4 regions of the Streptomyces sp. NPDC002536 genome follow, and region 3 is predicted to be linked to each of the others. Evidence: riboswitches for the same ligand, from Rfam matches in the RefSeq annotation. Region 3 holds a riboswitch; each other region holds the start of a gene.
What was found. Region 3 has a riboswitch for cobalamin ahead of ACWD4B_RS04665 (prenyltransferase/squalene oxidase repeat-containing protein). Riboswitches for the same ligand answer to the same signal wherever they lie in the genome.
Positions count from the first base shown of each region.

Region 1: it holds a riboswitch for cobalamin, as region 3 does, so the genes downstream of both, ACWD4B_RS04090 (ribonucleoside-diphosphate reductase subunit alpha) here and ACWD4B_RS04665 (prenyltransferase/squalene oxidase repeat-containing protein) in region 3, are expected to answer to the same signal.
Region 2: it holds a riboswitch for cobalamin, as region 3 does, so the genes downstream of both, cobN (cobaltochelatase subunit CobN) here and ACWD4B_RS04665 (prenyltransferase/squalene oxidase repeat-containing protein) in region 3, are expected to answer to the same signal.
Region 4: it holds a riboswitch for cobalamin, as region 3 does, so the genes downstream of both, metE (5-methyltetrahydropteroyltriglutamate--homocysteine S-methyltransferase) here and ACWD4B_RS04665 (prenyltransferase/squalene oxidase repeat-containing protein) in region 3, are expected to answer to the same signal.

Region 1 covers NZ_JBSFWU010000006.1:74,933-78,448, reverse strand. The annotation lists gene ACWD4B_RS04100 (hypothetical protein) at 1-247, opposite strand, end outside; gene ACWD4B_RS04095 (hypothetical protein) at 252-752, opposite strand; cobalamin riboswitch at 1,292-1,417, shown strand; gene ACWD4B_RS04090 (ribonucleoside-diphosphate reductase subunit alpha) at 1,581-3,516, shown strand, end outside.
Region 2 covers NZ_JBSFWU010000117.1:1,940-5,455, forward strand. The annotation lists gene ACWD4B_RS30285 (precorrin-8X methylmutase) at 1-304, opposite strand, end outside; gene cobG (precorrin-3B synthase) at 301-1,590, opposite strand; cobalamin riboswitch at 1,703-1,825, shown strand; gene cobN (cobaltochelatase subunit CobN) at 1,861-3,516, shown strand, end outside.
Region 3 covers NZ_JBSFWU010000007.1:54,433-57,948, forward strand. The annotation lists gene ACWD4B_RS04655 (GNAT family N-acetyltransferase) at 1-111, opposite strand, end outside; gene ACWD4B_RS04660 (aldehyde dehydrogenase) at 324-1,772, opposite strand; cobalamin riboswitch at 1,881-2,028, shown strand; gene ACWD4B_RS04665 (prenyltransferase/squalene oxidase repeat-containing protein) at 2,146-3,408, shown strand; gene ACWD4B_RS04670 (SCO2322 family protein) at 3,408-3,516, shown strand, end outside.
Region 4 covers NZ_JBSFWU010000083.1:4,016-7,531, forward strand. The annotation lists gene ACWD4B_RS25885 (helix-turn-helix domain-containing protein) at 1-164, shown strand, start outside; gene ACWD4B_RS25890 (dihydrofolate reductase family protein) at 180-776, opposite strand; cobalamin riboswitch at 1,190-1,408, shown strand; gene metE (5-methyltetrahydropteroyltriglutamate--homocysteine S-methyltransferase) at 1,560-3,516, shown strand, end outside.

The DNA.
Region 1 (3,516 bases), on a different contig from region 3:
TGCGGTTGGCGTCCGTCTCGGTGCCCTTCACCGTGGCGCCGACGGGCCGTTCGCAGTCCGGTGCCGGGGCGGTGGCCGGGCAGGGCGAGGCCGCTTTGAAGTCGCGCTCCTCGGCGTGGAGGCCGGGGACGGTGACGAGGAGCAGGATGCCTGCGGCGACCGCGAGGACGAGGCCGGTCACCGCGACAGCGATGGCCGACCGGCGGTCCTTGGGTAACACGTCGGCCCTACGAGCCTTGATCAACATGGCGTCATTGTGCGCCTGCGGTTGCGGGGCCCGCGGGCGGGGTTCCGCCCGTCCCCGCCAGCCGGAGCTCCAGCCGGTCGAGGGCGGCACGTATGCCGTCGCCGTAGGCGTCGTCGCCGAGGGCGTCCGCGTGCTCCCGGGCCCGGGACAGGTGCTCCAGGGCCAGCGGCGCGTTCCCCGTCCTGCGGTAGCTCTCCGCCAGGTTGAGGTGCAGGGACGGGCGGAAACCGCGGACCGCGAGCGAGGCGTGGTGCTCCCGGACCCGGTCGTCGGTCAGCGACTCCGCGGCCTCCAGGGCGCGCAGGTCCCAGGCCAGTTCGTCCTCGGGGTCCGGCTGGACATCGGCCATGTAGTGGGCGAGGACACACCGGTGGAAGGCGTCCCCGTCCGGGCCGATCTCCTGCCAGATCTCGCCGAGGCGCACCCGGGCGCCTTCCGCGTCGCCCTCGCGGTGCAGCGTCACCGCGGCCTCGATGCGGGTCATCGTCGCGTCCTCGTGTGTCATGGCGGCCTCGCCCTCCTCCGTCACCGGCTTCGTCACCGACTGTGATGGAGCGTACGAGGAGGGTCTGACAACGGCCCGGATCCCGCGGTCACGCGAACGACGGCGCGATCCGCTCATGGATCAGCCGGAGTTGAGCCGGTACGTCCGCCGCGTCCGGAAGGTCGCACCCGGAAGGTCGCATCCGGAAGGTCGCATCCGGCGAACGCCCCGACCAGGATCGACAGCCGGCGGCGAAGGCGAACCGGCCGCAGCAGGAGCGGAAGTCGCCCCGATGCATGATGCCGCCGTGGCCGCCGTGACACCTCCCGCGCCCCGCGAACGGCCCCCTCACCGCCTCCGCGCGCCCCGGGCTGACCGTCCCCGCCCCGGGCGGCTCCCAGGCCCCTGAAGCCCCCTCGACGCACCACCCCGGCGCCGCCCAGGCGTTGCCCCGACACCGCCTCAACAGCCCTCAACCCCCCCGCCCGTTAGCACATTCCGCAACCGCCCGACGACGCCCCGACACAACATGTGGGGGCGCTCCCGACCCCCGGCACTAGATGTATGCTCGTCCTCGCTGTCGTCGCAGGGGAATCCGGTGGAAATCCGGAACTGTCCCGCAACGGTGAATGTATGCGCATATGCGCTCCACAAGTCCGAGGACCTGCCGCCAGCGCGCCCACGTCCGAGCCGCCCCAGGGCCCGGCATGGGTGATGAACACGTCCGGGCCCCGCGGGTTGGGCCGATGGGCGCTGTCCGGCATGCCCCGAAGAAGTGTGCCGGTACGCGTTCCGTCGAGCGCCTCCCGAGCGGCCCCAGCCGACCAGCCGAGCGAGGGAGAGCCACACGTGACCATCGCGCCCGCCGATCCGGTCTCAGCAGCCACTGCGGAGGAGACCGGTGGCCCCGGGACCGCGCTGCTGCGCACCCTGACCGATCTCACTGCCGATCTGCCCGCCACCGACCCCGGCAAGGTCGCCGCCGCCGCGCTGCGCGGCCGGCACCCCGGGTCGGACGAGGCCGAGCTGCGGTCCCTGGCCACCGAGGCCGCCGCCGGGCTGATCGCCGAGGAACCGCAGTACTCGCGGCTCGCGGCGCGGCTGCTCACGCTCGCCATCCGGGAGGAGGCGGCCGGGCAGGGCGCGGTCTCCCTCTCCGCCTCCGTCGCCGTCGGGCACCGTGAGGGCCTGATCGCCGACGACACCGCCGCGTTCGTCGCCGAGCACGCCGAGCGGCTCGACGCGCTCGTGGACGGCGCCCTCGCCGACGGTGCCGACGACCGGTTCGGGTACTTCGGCCTGCGGACGCTCCACAGCCGCTACCTGCTCCGGCACCCGATCACCCGCAACGTGATCGAGACGCCGCAGCACTTCCTGCTGCGCGTCGCCTGCGGTCTGGCCGAGGACCACTCCGTCCGGGCCCTGGAGGACGTCGCCGAGCTCTACCGGCTCACCAGCACGCTCTCGTACCTGCCGTCCTCCCCCACGCTCTTCAACTCCGGCACGCGCCACCCGCAGATGTCGTCCTGCTACCTGCTGGACTCGCCGCTGGACGAGCTGGACTCGATCTACGACCGCTACCACCAGGTCGCGCGGCTGTCGAAGCACGCGGGCGGCATCGGGCTCTCCTACTCCCGCATCCGCTCCCGCGGTTCGCTGATCCGCGGCACCAACGGGCACTCCAACGGCATCGTGCCGTTCCTGCGCACCCTCGACGCCTCCGTCGCCGCGGTCAACCAGGGCGGCCGGCGCAAGGGCGCGGCCTGCGTCTACCTGGAGACCTGGCACGCGGACATCGAGGAGTTCCTGGAGCTTCGCGACAACACGGGCGAAGAGGCCCGCCGCACCCACAACCTCAACATCGCGCACTGGATTCCGGACGAGTTCATGCGCCGCGTCGAGGCGGACGCCGACTGGTCGCTGTTCTCCCCGGCGGACACCCCCAACCTGGTCGACCTGTGGGGCGACGAGTTCGACGCCGCGTACCGCGCGTACGAGGCCCAGGGCAAGGCCGTCAAGCAGATCCCGGCCCGCGTCCTCTACGCCCGCATGATGCGCACCCTCGCGCAGACCGGCAACGGCTGGATGACGTTCAAGGACGCCTCCAACCGCACCGCCAACCAGACCGCCGAGCCGGGCGCGGTCGTCCACTCCTCCAACCTCTGCACCGAGATCCTCGAGGTCACCGACGACGGCGAGACGGCCGTCTGCAACCTCGGTTCGGTCAACCTCGCCGCGCACCTGGGTGCCGAGGGCGAGATGGACTGGGAGAAGCTGGACCGCACGGTCCGCACGGCCGTCACCTTCCTCGACCGCGTCGTGGACATCAACTTCTACCCGACCGAGCAGGCGGGCTCCTCCAACTCCCGCTGGCGGCCGGTCGGTCTGGGCCTGATGGGCCTGCAGGACGTGTTCTTCCGGCTGCGGCTGTCCTTCGACTCGCCCGAGGCGAAGGCGCTCTCCACCCGGATCTCCGAGCGCATCATGCTCGCGGCGTACGAGGCCTCGGCCGACCTCGCCGAGCGGCACGGCCCGCACCCGGCCTGGGAGGCCACCCGCACCGCCCGCGGCGTGCTGCACCCCGACCACTACGCGGACGCCACGGCCACCTGGCCGGAGCGCTGGGACGCCCTGCGCGCCCGGATCACGAAGACCGGCATGCGCAACTCGCTGCTGCTCGCCATCGCCCCGACCGCCACGATCGCCTCGATCGCCGGCGTCTACGAGTGCATCGAGCCGCAGGTCTCCAACCTCTTCAAGCGCGAGACCCTCAGCGGTGAGTTCC
Region 2 (3,516 bases), on a different contig from region 3:
CGTTGTCCGCGGGCAGCCGCTTGCGGGTGACCCCACTGGCGACCATGTTGGCGTCGCACAGGATCGGCGCACCCGCGCGCAGCGCCTCGCGGGCGCGGGCCACGGCCTGCGGGGACCAGGCCAGGTCGCGGACGAGATCGGTCATCCCGCACGCGTGGATCATGCGGACCGCCACCTTGCTGACGTCCGGCGGCAGTCCGCCGAGGTCGGCCTCGGCGCGGATGGTGGCGAAGGACTGGCGGTAGATGGACGCGCCGTCCTTGTCGTAGTCGAACACTGTGCCCTCGTCGCCCTTGTCGTTCATCGTGTGGTGGTACGGGCCGTCGCCACGGCGCCGGCCAGGTCTGCTGCTGTCACCGTCCGCGCGGCTTCGCCGGATATGCCCACCCGGTAACCGCCGCCCGTCGCCAGCACATCCACCCACCGGCCGTCGGTCGGCCGGCCGCAGCGCCGCTCGCACCCGGACCAGTACACGGGCAGGGGCTCCCCGCCGTGGGGCTGCTCGTGCGCGAGGCAGGCCGCCGCGTCCGCCCGCACGTCCGCAAGAGACTTGGCGCATCCGGGGCGGCCGGCGCAGGCGCCCGCGCGGTGCCACGGCGACTCCGTCGAGGTGATCAGGCCCGCGTCGGCGAGTTCCGTGAGCCGGGCCGCCGCCGCCGTCGCCGTCGGCAGGCCTGGGACGACGATGCCGCGCCAGGGGGTCACCCGGAGTTCGCCCGTGCCGGCGGCGTCGGCCGTCTCGTACAACTGCCGCCACTGGCCGGTGCTCAGGCGGCCGAGCGGGGCCGTGACCGACAGCGCGGTCCGGCCGCCGGGGCCGGGGACGAGCCCGGGGGCCGTGGGGGCGCCCGTCCGTGGAGCCCTCTCGGCAGGTTCGGCGGCGATGCCTTCGGCGGTGAGCCGCTGCCCCAACACGTCGAGCCGCGGCCGCTGTCCGGCGGGGAACTCGGCGATCCGCCAGGCGGTGCTGCCGGTGCGGCGGCGCTCGGCCAGGAACCACTCGGCCGCGAGTACGGCCGCGCGCGGGGCGTGCGCGGCGGGGATGCGCAGGCAGGAGCCGGCCGCCGCGTAGGAGAGCAGGGCGTGCCCGTCGTCCGTTGCGATCAATGTCACATCGGGGGCGAGTGCGGCGATATCGCCGCGGCCGTCGTCCAGACCGAAGAGGAAACGTCCGGAAAGTTTAGTGATGTCCGGGTTCGCGCAGAGGAGTTGGTCCAGTGCGCGGGACCAGGCCTGGACGTCGGCGGGAGCCGGGCCGTCGAGGCCGCAGAGCGGGGTCGCCGCCACGTTCCGTACCCGGTCGTGCTGTTCGGAGGGCAGCAGGCCCGCTTCGTGGAGGCGGATGCCGAGTTCGCCGCCGCAGGCATCGGGGAGACCGCGGAGCTGGACGTTGCCGCGGGAGGTGAGGTCGAGGTGGCCGTCGCCCAGTTCGTCGGACAGCCGTGCCAGGGCTTCTGCCTGACGAACCGTCAGAAGCCCGCCCGGCAGGCGGACGCGGGCCAGTGCACCGTCGTCCGCGGCGTGCAGCCGTACCGCGCCGGGGCAGCGGTCGCCGCCGGTGCGGACAGGGGGATCGGAGGGGGCGGGCATGGCGGCGAGCATACCCACGGTGGGGCGGCGGTGCTGGGCTTGTCTACCGGCTGCGGAGCGGTGGGGGCTGAGCGCGCAGTTCCCCGCACCCCTTCGGGGCGCGCCCCGCTAGTATGACCACGCCAGCGACGGCGACAGGGGAGGAAGCCGGTGTGATTCCGGTACGGTCCCGCCACTGTGAGCACGGCGGTGAGACGCCGGGCGAGTCAGGAACTCCCGCCGTCCTCACGACCACCCGGGGCGCGGACCCCGAGGAAGGCCAGCCGCAGCATGCGCATCCTTCTCCTGTCGACGTCCGACACCGACCTGCTCAGCGCCCGTGCGGCCGACGGCCCGGTGACGTACCGGCTCGCCAACCCCGCCCGGCTGGATCTCGACGGGCTGCCCGCGCTGCTGGAGGGCACCGACCTCGTCGTCGTACGGCTCCTCGGCGGTGTCCGCGCGTGGCAGGAGGGGCTCGACCTGCTGCTCGCGGGGGAGCGGCCCGTCGTCGTCCTGACCGGTGAACAGGCGCCCGACGCCCAGCTGATGGAGCACTCGACCGTGCCCATCGGCATCGCCGCCGAGGCCCACGCCTACCTCGCCCACGGCGGGCCCGCCAACCTCGACCAGCTGGCGCGGTTCCTCTCCGACACCGTGCTGCTCACCGGCCACGGCTTCGAACCGCCCGCCCCCGCCCCCTCGTGGGGCGAGCTGGAGCGCACCCCGAAGGCGGCGAACCCCGACGGCCCGCTCGTCGCCGTGCTCTACTACCGCGCCCACCACATGAGCGGCAACACCGCCTTCGTCGACGCCCTCTGCGGCGCCGTCGAGGACGCCGGCGGCCGGGCGCTGCCGCTGTACGTCGCCTCGCTGCGCGCCCCCGAGCCCGAACTCCTCGACGCCCTGCGTGCGGCCGACGCCGTCGTCACCACCGTGCTCGCCGCGGGCGGCACCCGGCCCGCCGACGCCTCGGCCGGCGGCGACGACGAATCCTGGGACGCCGGCGCCCTCGCCTCCCTGGACGTGCCCGTCCTGCAGGCCCTCTGCCTGACCGGGCCGCGCAGCGCGTGGGAGGAGAACGACGAGGGCCTCTCCCCGCTCGACTCCGCGACCCAGGTCGCCGTGCCCGAGTTCGACGGGCGCATCATCACCGTCCCGTTCTCCTTCAAGGAGGTCGACGAGGACGGCCTGCCCGCCTACGTCGCCGACCCCGAGCGCGCCGCCCGCGTCGCCGGCATCGCCGTGCGCCACGCCCGCCTGCGCCACATCCCGGCCGCCGAGAAGCGGATCGCCCTCGTGCTCTCCGCCTACCCCACCAAGCACTCGCGCATCGGCAACGCCGTCGGCCTCGACACCCCCGCCAGCGCCGTCGCCCTGCTGCGCCGACTGCGCGCGGAGGGCTACGACTTCGGCGCCGAGGAGGTCCCGGGCCTCGCGTCCGGCGACGGCGACGAGCTCATCTACGCCCTCATCGAGGCCGGCGGCCACGACCAGGACTGGCTCACCGAGGAACAGCTCGCCCGCAACCCCGTCCGCATCCCGGCCGCCGACTACAAGCGCTGGTACGCCGGGCTCCCGGCCGAACTGCGCGAGGCCGTCGAGCAGCACTGGGGGCCCGCGCCCGGCGAGATGTTCCTCGACCGCAGCCGCAACCCCGAGGGCGACATCGTGCTGGCCGCCCTGCGCCGCGGCAACCTGCTGATCCTCATCCAGCCGCCGCGCGGCTTCGGCGAGAACCCCATCGCCATCTACCACGACCCCGACCTGCCGCCCTCGCACCACTACCTGGCCGCCTACCGCTGGATCGCGGCCTCCCGCGAGGACGGCGGCTTCGGCGCCGACGCGATGGTCCACCTCGGCAAGCACGGCAACCTGGAGTGGCTCCCCGGCAAGAACGCCGGCCTGTCCGCCGCCTGCGGCCCCGACGCCGCCCTCGGCGACCTC
Region 3 (3,516 bases):
TCCGCGGCCGACCACCAGGTCGTCATCCAGTGCATGCCATTGCCTGTCCGCGACGCGCGTGATCATCACCGCGTTCTCGCTCAGGCCGGATATGAAAGGCTTCGTGTTCATCGGAGTCCCTTTCCAGGAGTGCCTCGGTCTCAGGCGCTCCTGGCGACACCGAACGTCAGCCGCCGGACCGTGACGGGTTGAGGGAGCACCCATGGGTAACTGTGTTCACGGGTCTCACCTCCATACGACGACTTCACGGTCCACCGCGAAAGTAGCAGCGGGGCGCCGCCTCGCTCAAACCCTTTTCCTGTGAGCTCGTAACGCCTCACCCTTCACCCCGCCGGCAGGTGAATCGTCTTGTGCTCCAGATACTCCGCAAACCCCTCCGGCCCGAACTCCCGCCCCATCCCGGAGGACTTGTAGCCCCCGAAGGGGCCCATCATGTCCAGGCTGAAGGTGTTCACGCAGTACGTCCCCGTACGCACCCTGCGCGCCACCTCCACACCCCGCTCGACGTCCGTCGTCCACACGCTGCCCGACAGCCCGTAGTCCGAGTCGTCGGCGATCGCGACGGCCTCCTCCTCGTCCTCGTAGGGCAGCAGGCAGACGACAGGGCCGAAGATCTCCTCGCGGGCGATGCGCATCGCGTTGTCCACGTCCCCGAAGAGCGTCGGCTCGACGTACCAGCCCTTCTCCCGGCCGGCCGGACGGCCGCCGCCCGCGAGGATCTTGGCTCCTTCCTCCCGCCCGAGCGCGATGTACTCCAGCGAGCGGTCCCGCTGCCGCCGCGTCACCAGCGGGCCGACCGCGGTCGCCGGGTCGAGCGGGTCGCCGACGGTCAGCTCCGAGGCGGCAGCGGCCAGCCGCTCGGCGAGCTCCGCGTAGTGGACGCGCGGGGCCAGGATGCGGGTCTGGGCAACGCACGCCTGGCCGTTGTTCATCCAGGCGCTGGGCACGATGCCGGCGACGGCCGCGTCCAGGTCGGCGTCCGGCAGGACGATGGCGGCGGACTTGCCGCCCAGTTCGAGCGTGACGCGGGTCAGGTTGCGCGCGGCGACCTCCATCACGCGCTTGCCCGCCGCGACCGACCCGGTGAAGGCCACCTTGTCGACGCCGGGGTGCCCGACGAGGTACTCGCCGGTCTCCCGCCCGGCGGGCAGGACCGACAGCACGCCCTCCGGCAGCCCGGCCCCCGCGGCGATCTCCGCGAGGAGGTACGCGTCCAGCGGCGTCTCGGGCGACGGCTTGAGGATCACCGAGCAGCCGGCCAGCAGCGCGGGCGCCAGCTTCGTGGCCGCGGTGAACTGCGGCACGTTCCAGGGCACCACGGCCGCCACCACGCCGACCGGCTCGCGCCGCACGAGCAGCGGGCCGAGCGCGCCGGGGCGGCGTTCCTCGTAGGGGAAGTCGCGGGCGACGGAGATGGCGCAGTCCCACACCATCACCGCGCCGAGCGCCTGCGCGAGGACGCTCCAGGAGTAAGGGGAGCCGTTCTGCGCGGAGATGACGCGGGCGAACTCCTCGTGCCGGGCGGCGATCGCGTCCTTGATGCGGGTGACGACGGCGATCCGCTCCTCCGGCGGCAGGCCCGACCAGACCCCGGAGTCGAAGGCGGTACGGGCCGCGGCCACGGCCCGGTCGACGTCGGCGGGCGCGGCGTGCGGCACGCGCCCGATGGTCTCCTCGGTGTGCGGCGAGACGACGTCGAGCACGGCGTCCGTCGCCGGTTCCACCATGGTGCCGCCGATGAAGAGCCGGTCGTGCTCGGCGATTCCGGTCATCCGTGAACCCTCCGTATCTGACGTCCCATCAGATGCTCCATCAGATGGGGATAGCAGCTCCCCGCGGGACGGGCAATGCATGTGCGGTGCGTAACCGCCCCACCACGGATGCAGGCGTCCGGTTAAGGTGTCCGGAACAACTTCATCCCACCTCGGAACGGGGGAAGCCGGTGCGAATCCGGCGCTGACCCGCAACCGTGAGCAGGGCCCAGGGGGCCTGTGAGCCGGAGTACCCGCGCCGAGGAGGAAAAGGCTCACCCGTCGAGGTATGCGGGGCCGGGCCGGTGCCCCGCGCCCCTGCGCGGCGACCGCCGCGCGGCTGCGTACGCCCTCCCGTACGGACTCGTACAGACACCGAGAGGCACCGACCCCCATGGCCCCCTCCTTCGCCGTCCACGCGCGCCGCGGCGCCGCGGCCCTGGCCACCGCCGCCGTGCTGGGCGCCGCCGCAGCGCCCGCGGCCTTCGCCGACGGCTCCCCGTCCCCGGCGGCCCCGGGTCTGTACGGCGCCAAGGACCCCAAGTTCGACGGTGTCTTCCGGCAGTCGCTCGCCCTCGTCGCCCAGCACGCGGTGGGCGTCTCCCCGGCCCCCGCGGCCGTGGACTGGCTGGCGGGCCAGCAGTGCTCCGACGGCGGCTTCGCCGGCTACCGCGCCGACACCGGCAAGGCCTGCGACCCCAAGGCCGGCGAGTTCACGGACGCGACCTCCGCCGCCGTGCAGGGCCTCGCGGCCGTGGGCGGCCGGGACGCGGCCGTGCAGAAGGGCCTCGGCTGGCTCAAGGAGCACCAGAACGAGGACGGCGGCTGGGGCATGAGCCCCGGCGCGGCCAGCGACGCCAACTCCACCTCCATCGCGGTCGGCGCCTTCGCCGCCGCGGGCCAGGACCCGGCGAAGGCCACCGGCAAGAGCGGCAAGAGCCCGTACGACGCGCTGCTGTCCTTCCAACTCGGCTGCGACAAGAAGGAGGACGAGCGCGGCGCGTTCGCCTACCTGCCGCAGAACGGCGAGCTGCAGGCCAACGACCTCGCCTCGACCGCGGCCGCCCTGGCCGCCCTCGGCAAGGGCTTCGGGACCGGTGCGCCGGAGCAGGGCGACAAGCCCGTCAAGCCGCTGGACTGCGCGGGCGACGAGAACGCGAAGCCCAAGGACGCGGCCGCGGCGGCCGACGCCGTCGCCGGCTACCTGGCCAAGAAGCTGGACGCGAACGGCGGGCAGCTGAAGTCCTCGATGCCGGGCGCCCCGGAGGGCCCCGACTTCGGTGCCACCGCCGACGCCGTGATCGCCCTCGCCGCGGGCGGGCACCGCGAGGCGGCCGGCAAGCCGATGGCGTGGCTGCAGTCCAAGGACAGCAAGACCGCCGAGTGGGCCGCGGGCGACCCGGGCCGCCTCGCCAAGCTGATCCTCGCCGCGCGCACCGCGGGCACCGACCCGCGCGCCTTCGGCGGCGCGGACCTGGTGCAGCAGCTCGCCGCGACGGGCCCGAAGGCGGAGGGGCCGGCCATTCCGACGAAGTCCGGGGAGAAGGAAGGGACGAACGGCCGCAGCTTCGGCGGCTGGTGGATCTTCGGCGTCCTCTTCGTCGCCAGCATCGGCGTCGGCTTCCTCCTCAGCAACCGCAGGAAGAAGCAGCTGTGATGCGCAGGATGCACAAGGTGTGCGTCCTGCTCGCGGCCGGGATGCTCGCCGTGCTCGGCGCGGCACCCGCGCAGGCGGCCGGTTACCGCTACTGGTCCTTCTGGCAGG
Region 4 (3,516 bases), on a different contig from region 3:
GGGAACTGGAGCTGGAGTGGAGCAGCGGCGGCCGGTCCGGGACCTTGAAGATCGACGATCACGGGCAGCCGTTCCGCACGACCGCGGTCAAGGACCGGCCGCAGTACACCTGGCGGTTCGACCAGAAGGTGTGGGAGCCGCTGCCGGACTACGCGCGTAGGTAGGCGGCTTCCACGCCTCTACCCCTTGGGAGCCGGCCGGTAGGTGCACACGTGTGCACCCGTGCCGCTGGTGACCGAGGAGACCAGCTCGAAGGTGCGCAGCACACCGTCGTCGGTGAAGATCCTCTTCCCGCCGCCGAGGAGCACCGGGGTGATGATGAGCCGCAGCTCGTCGACCAGGCCCTCGCTCAGCAGGGTGCGGACGAGCGTGGGGCTGCCCATGACCTGCAGGTCGCCGCCGTCGGCCGCTCGCAGTTCGCGGATGCGGGCCAGGGCCTGGTCGCCGGGGATGCGCGTGGTGTTGTTCCACGTCAGCTCGGCGTCCTCCAGGGTCCCGGTCACGACGTACTTCGGGATGGAGTTCATCCGGTCGGCGAACGGATCGCCGGCCCGCTCCGGCCACGCCGCGGCCATCGTCTGCCACGTGCGGCGCCCGAACAACAGTGCCTGGGTCCTGTCCAGGGCCTCGGAGATGGCCCCGCCCATCACCTCCGGGTCGAAGAACGGGTGCGACCAGCCGCCGTGGGCGAAGCCGCCGTCGGTGTCCTCCTCGGCTCCGCCGGGTGCCTGCACGACGCCGTCCAGGCTCATGAATTCACTGACCACGATGCGCACGGGACTCACTCCTCGTTCTTCGTAACCGCAGGACGCGGCACGTGTTCGCGCCGCCGGGACGATCGTCGCACCGACCACTGACAACGCCGCGGTGCCAGGGCCTGTCCGGCGGATCTTCGCTCGTGGGTGCGGTGCGCCTCTGTAAGGGGCGCGGGGAACTGCGCGATCAGCCCCCACCGGCCTGCAGCCGACGCACCACCCCAGGGGTCCGGGGCGCAGCCCCGAGAACCTCGACTGCGGGAGCGTCGTGGCCGATCGCGCCCACGCGGCGGAGCCGCACAAAGTCACCGCCCCGCGCCCCTTACGGGGCGCTTCGGTGCCGGGCACAAGGAGGGCCCAAACGTGGTTCATGACACACGGCCTTGTGCGACCGGCATGTGAACACCGCTGTTCAAGTACCGGATCCCCGCCCTAGGGTGGCGCGTGCAGCTGGTTCGCCCTGCTCGCCAGGCAGGCGCGTCGCAAGAGGGAACCCGGTGGGAATCCGGGACTGCCCCGCAGCGGTGAGCGGGAACGACCGCCGTCATACGCACTGGGCCCCGTGACGGGTCCGGGAAGCGACGGCCATTAGGTGTCTGCCTTCGGCAGGCGCGCCCGTGAGTCCGAAGACCTGCCCGTTGCCCGCGTGCGACCGTTCGCGCGCGGAGATCTCGGTGACCTCGAGGGCGGGTCGGCGTTTACATCGAACGGGCGCTCCACGGCTGTGGCGTGGCCCGTCCGCCAACCCCTTCGCGTTCTCGCGGCGTTCCGAGATCCAGGAAGCAGCTCGCGAAGGAGAGTTTTGTGACCAGCAAGTCCGCAGCCGCGGCAGCGCGCGCCACCGTGTACGGCTACCCGCGCCAAGGCCGCAACCGTGAACTGAAGAAGGCGATCGAGGGCTACTGGCAGGGCCGCGTCACCGCCGACGCCCTGCGGGAGACGGCCGCCGGACTGCGCCGCACCACCTGGCGGCAGCTCGCCGAGGCCGGCATCCATGAGGTGCCGACCGGTGACTTCTCGTACTACGACCACGTCCTGGACACCAGCGTCATGGTCGGTGCGATCCCCGCCCGGCACCGCGCGGCCGTCGAAGCCGACGCCCTGGACGGCTACTTCGCGATGGCCCGCGGCACCCAGGACGTGGCGCCGCTGGAGATGACCAAGTGGTTCGACACCAACTACCACTACCTGGTCCCGGAACTCGGTCCCGACACCGTCTTCACCACCGACTCCGCCAAGCAGGTCGCCGAGCTCGAGGAGGCCCTCGCGCTGGGCCTGGCCGCGCGCCCCGTGCTGGTCGGCCCCGTCACCTACCTCCTGCTGGCCAAGCCCGCGCCCGGCGTCGGGCCCGGCTTCGAACCGCTCACGCTCCTCGACCGGCTGCTGCCCGTCTACGCCGAAGTGCTGGCGGACCTCAGGGCCGCCGGCGCCGAGTGGGTGCAGCTCGACGAGCCCGCCCTGGTCCAGGACCGCACCCCGGCCGAACTGAACGCCGCCGCCCGCGCCTACCGCGAACTGGGCGCCCTCACCGACCGGCCGAAGCTGCTGGTCGCCTCCTACTTCGACCGTCTCGGCGAGGCCCTGCCGGTCCTGGCCAAGGCCCCGGTCGAGGGCCTGGCCCTGGACTTCACCCGGTCCGCGGCCGCCAACCTCGACGACCTCGCGGCCGTCGGCGGACTGCCCGGCAAGCGCCTGGTCGCCGGCGTGGTCAACGGCCGCAACGTCTGGATCGACGACCTGGAGAAGTCGCTGGCCACCCTCGGCACCCTCCTCGGCCTCGCCGGCCGCGTCGACGTCGCGGCCTCCTGCTCGCTGCTGCACGTCCCGCTCGACGCCACGGCCGAACGGGACATCGACCTGCAGATCGTCCGCTGGCTCGCCTTCGCCCGTCAGAAGACGGGCGAGATCGTCACGCTGGCCCGCGCGCTGGAGCGCGGCACCGACTCCGTCGCGGCCGAACTCGCCGCCAACCGCGCCGACCTGGCCTCCCGCGCGGGTTCCGCCATCGCCCACGACCCGGCGGTACGCGCCCGCAGCGCCGCCGTCACCGAGGCCGACACGCACCGCTCGCAACCCTACGGCCTGCGCGCAGCGGCCCAACGCGACCGTCTCGGCCTGCCGTTGCTGCCGACCACCACCATCGGCTCCTTCCCGCAGACCACCGAGCTGCGCACCGCCCGTGCCGGCCTGCGTGCCGGACGCATCGGCACGGCTGCCTACGAGGAGCGCATCGAGGCCGAGATCCGCGAGGTCGTCGCCTTCCAGGAGAAGGCCGGCATCGACGTGCTCGTCCACGGCGAGCCCGAACGCAACGACATGGTCCAGTACTTCGCCGAACAGCTCACCGGCTACCTGGCCACGCGGCACGGCTGGGTCCAGTCCTACGGCACCCGCTACGTCCGCCCGCCGATCCTCGCCGGTGACATCTCCCGCCCCGAACCGATGACCGTCCGCTGGACCCGCTACGCCCAGTCGCTCACCCATCGGCCGGTCAAGGGCATGCTGACCGGGCCCGTCACCATGCTCGCCTGGTCCTTCGTCCGCGACGACCAGCCGCTCGCCGAGACCGCCCGGCAGGTCGCCCTCGCGCTGCGCGACGAGGTGAACGACCTGGAAGCGGCGGGCACTTCGGTGATCCAGGCCGACGAGCCCGCCCTGCGCGAGACCCTCCCGCTGCGCAGGGCCGACCATGCGGCGTACCTCGCCTGGGCCACCGAGGCCTTCCGCCTCGCCACCAGTGGCATCCGGCCGGACACCCAGA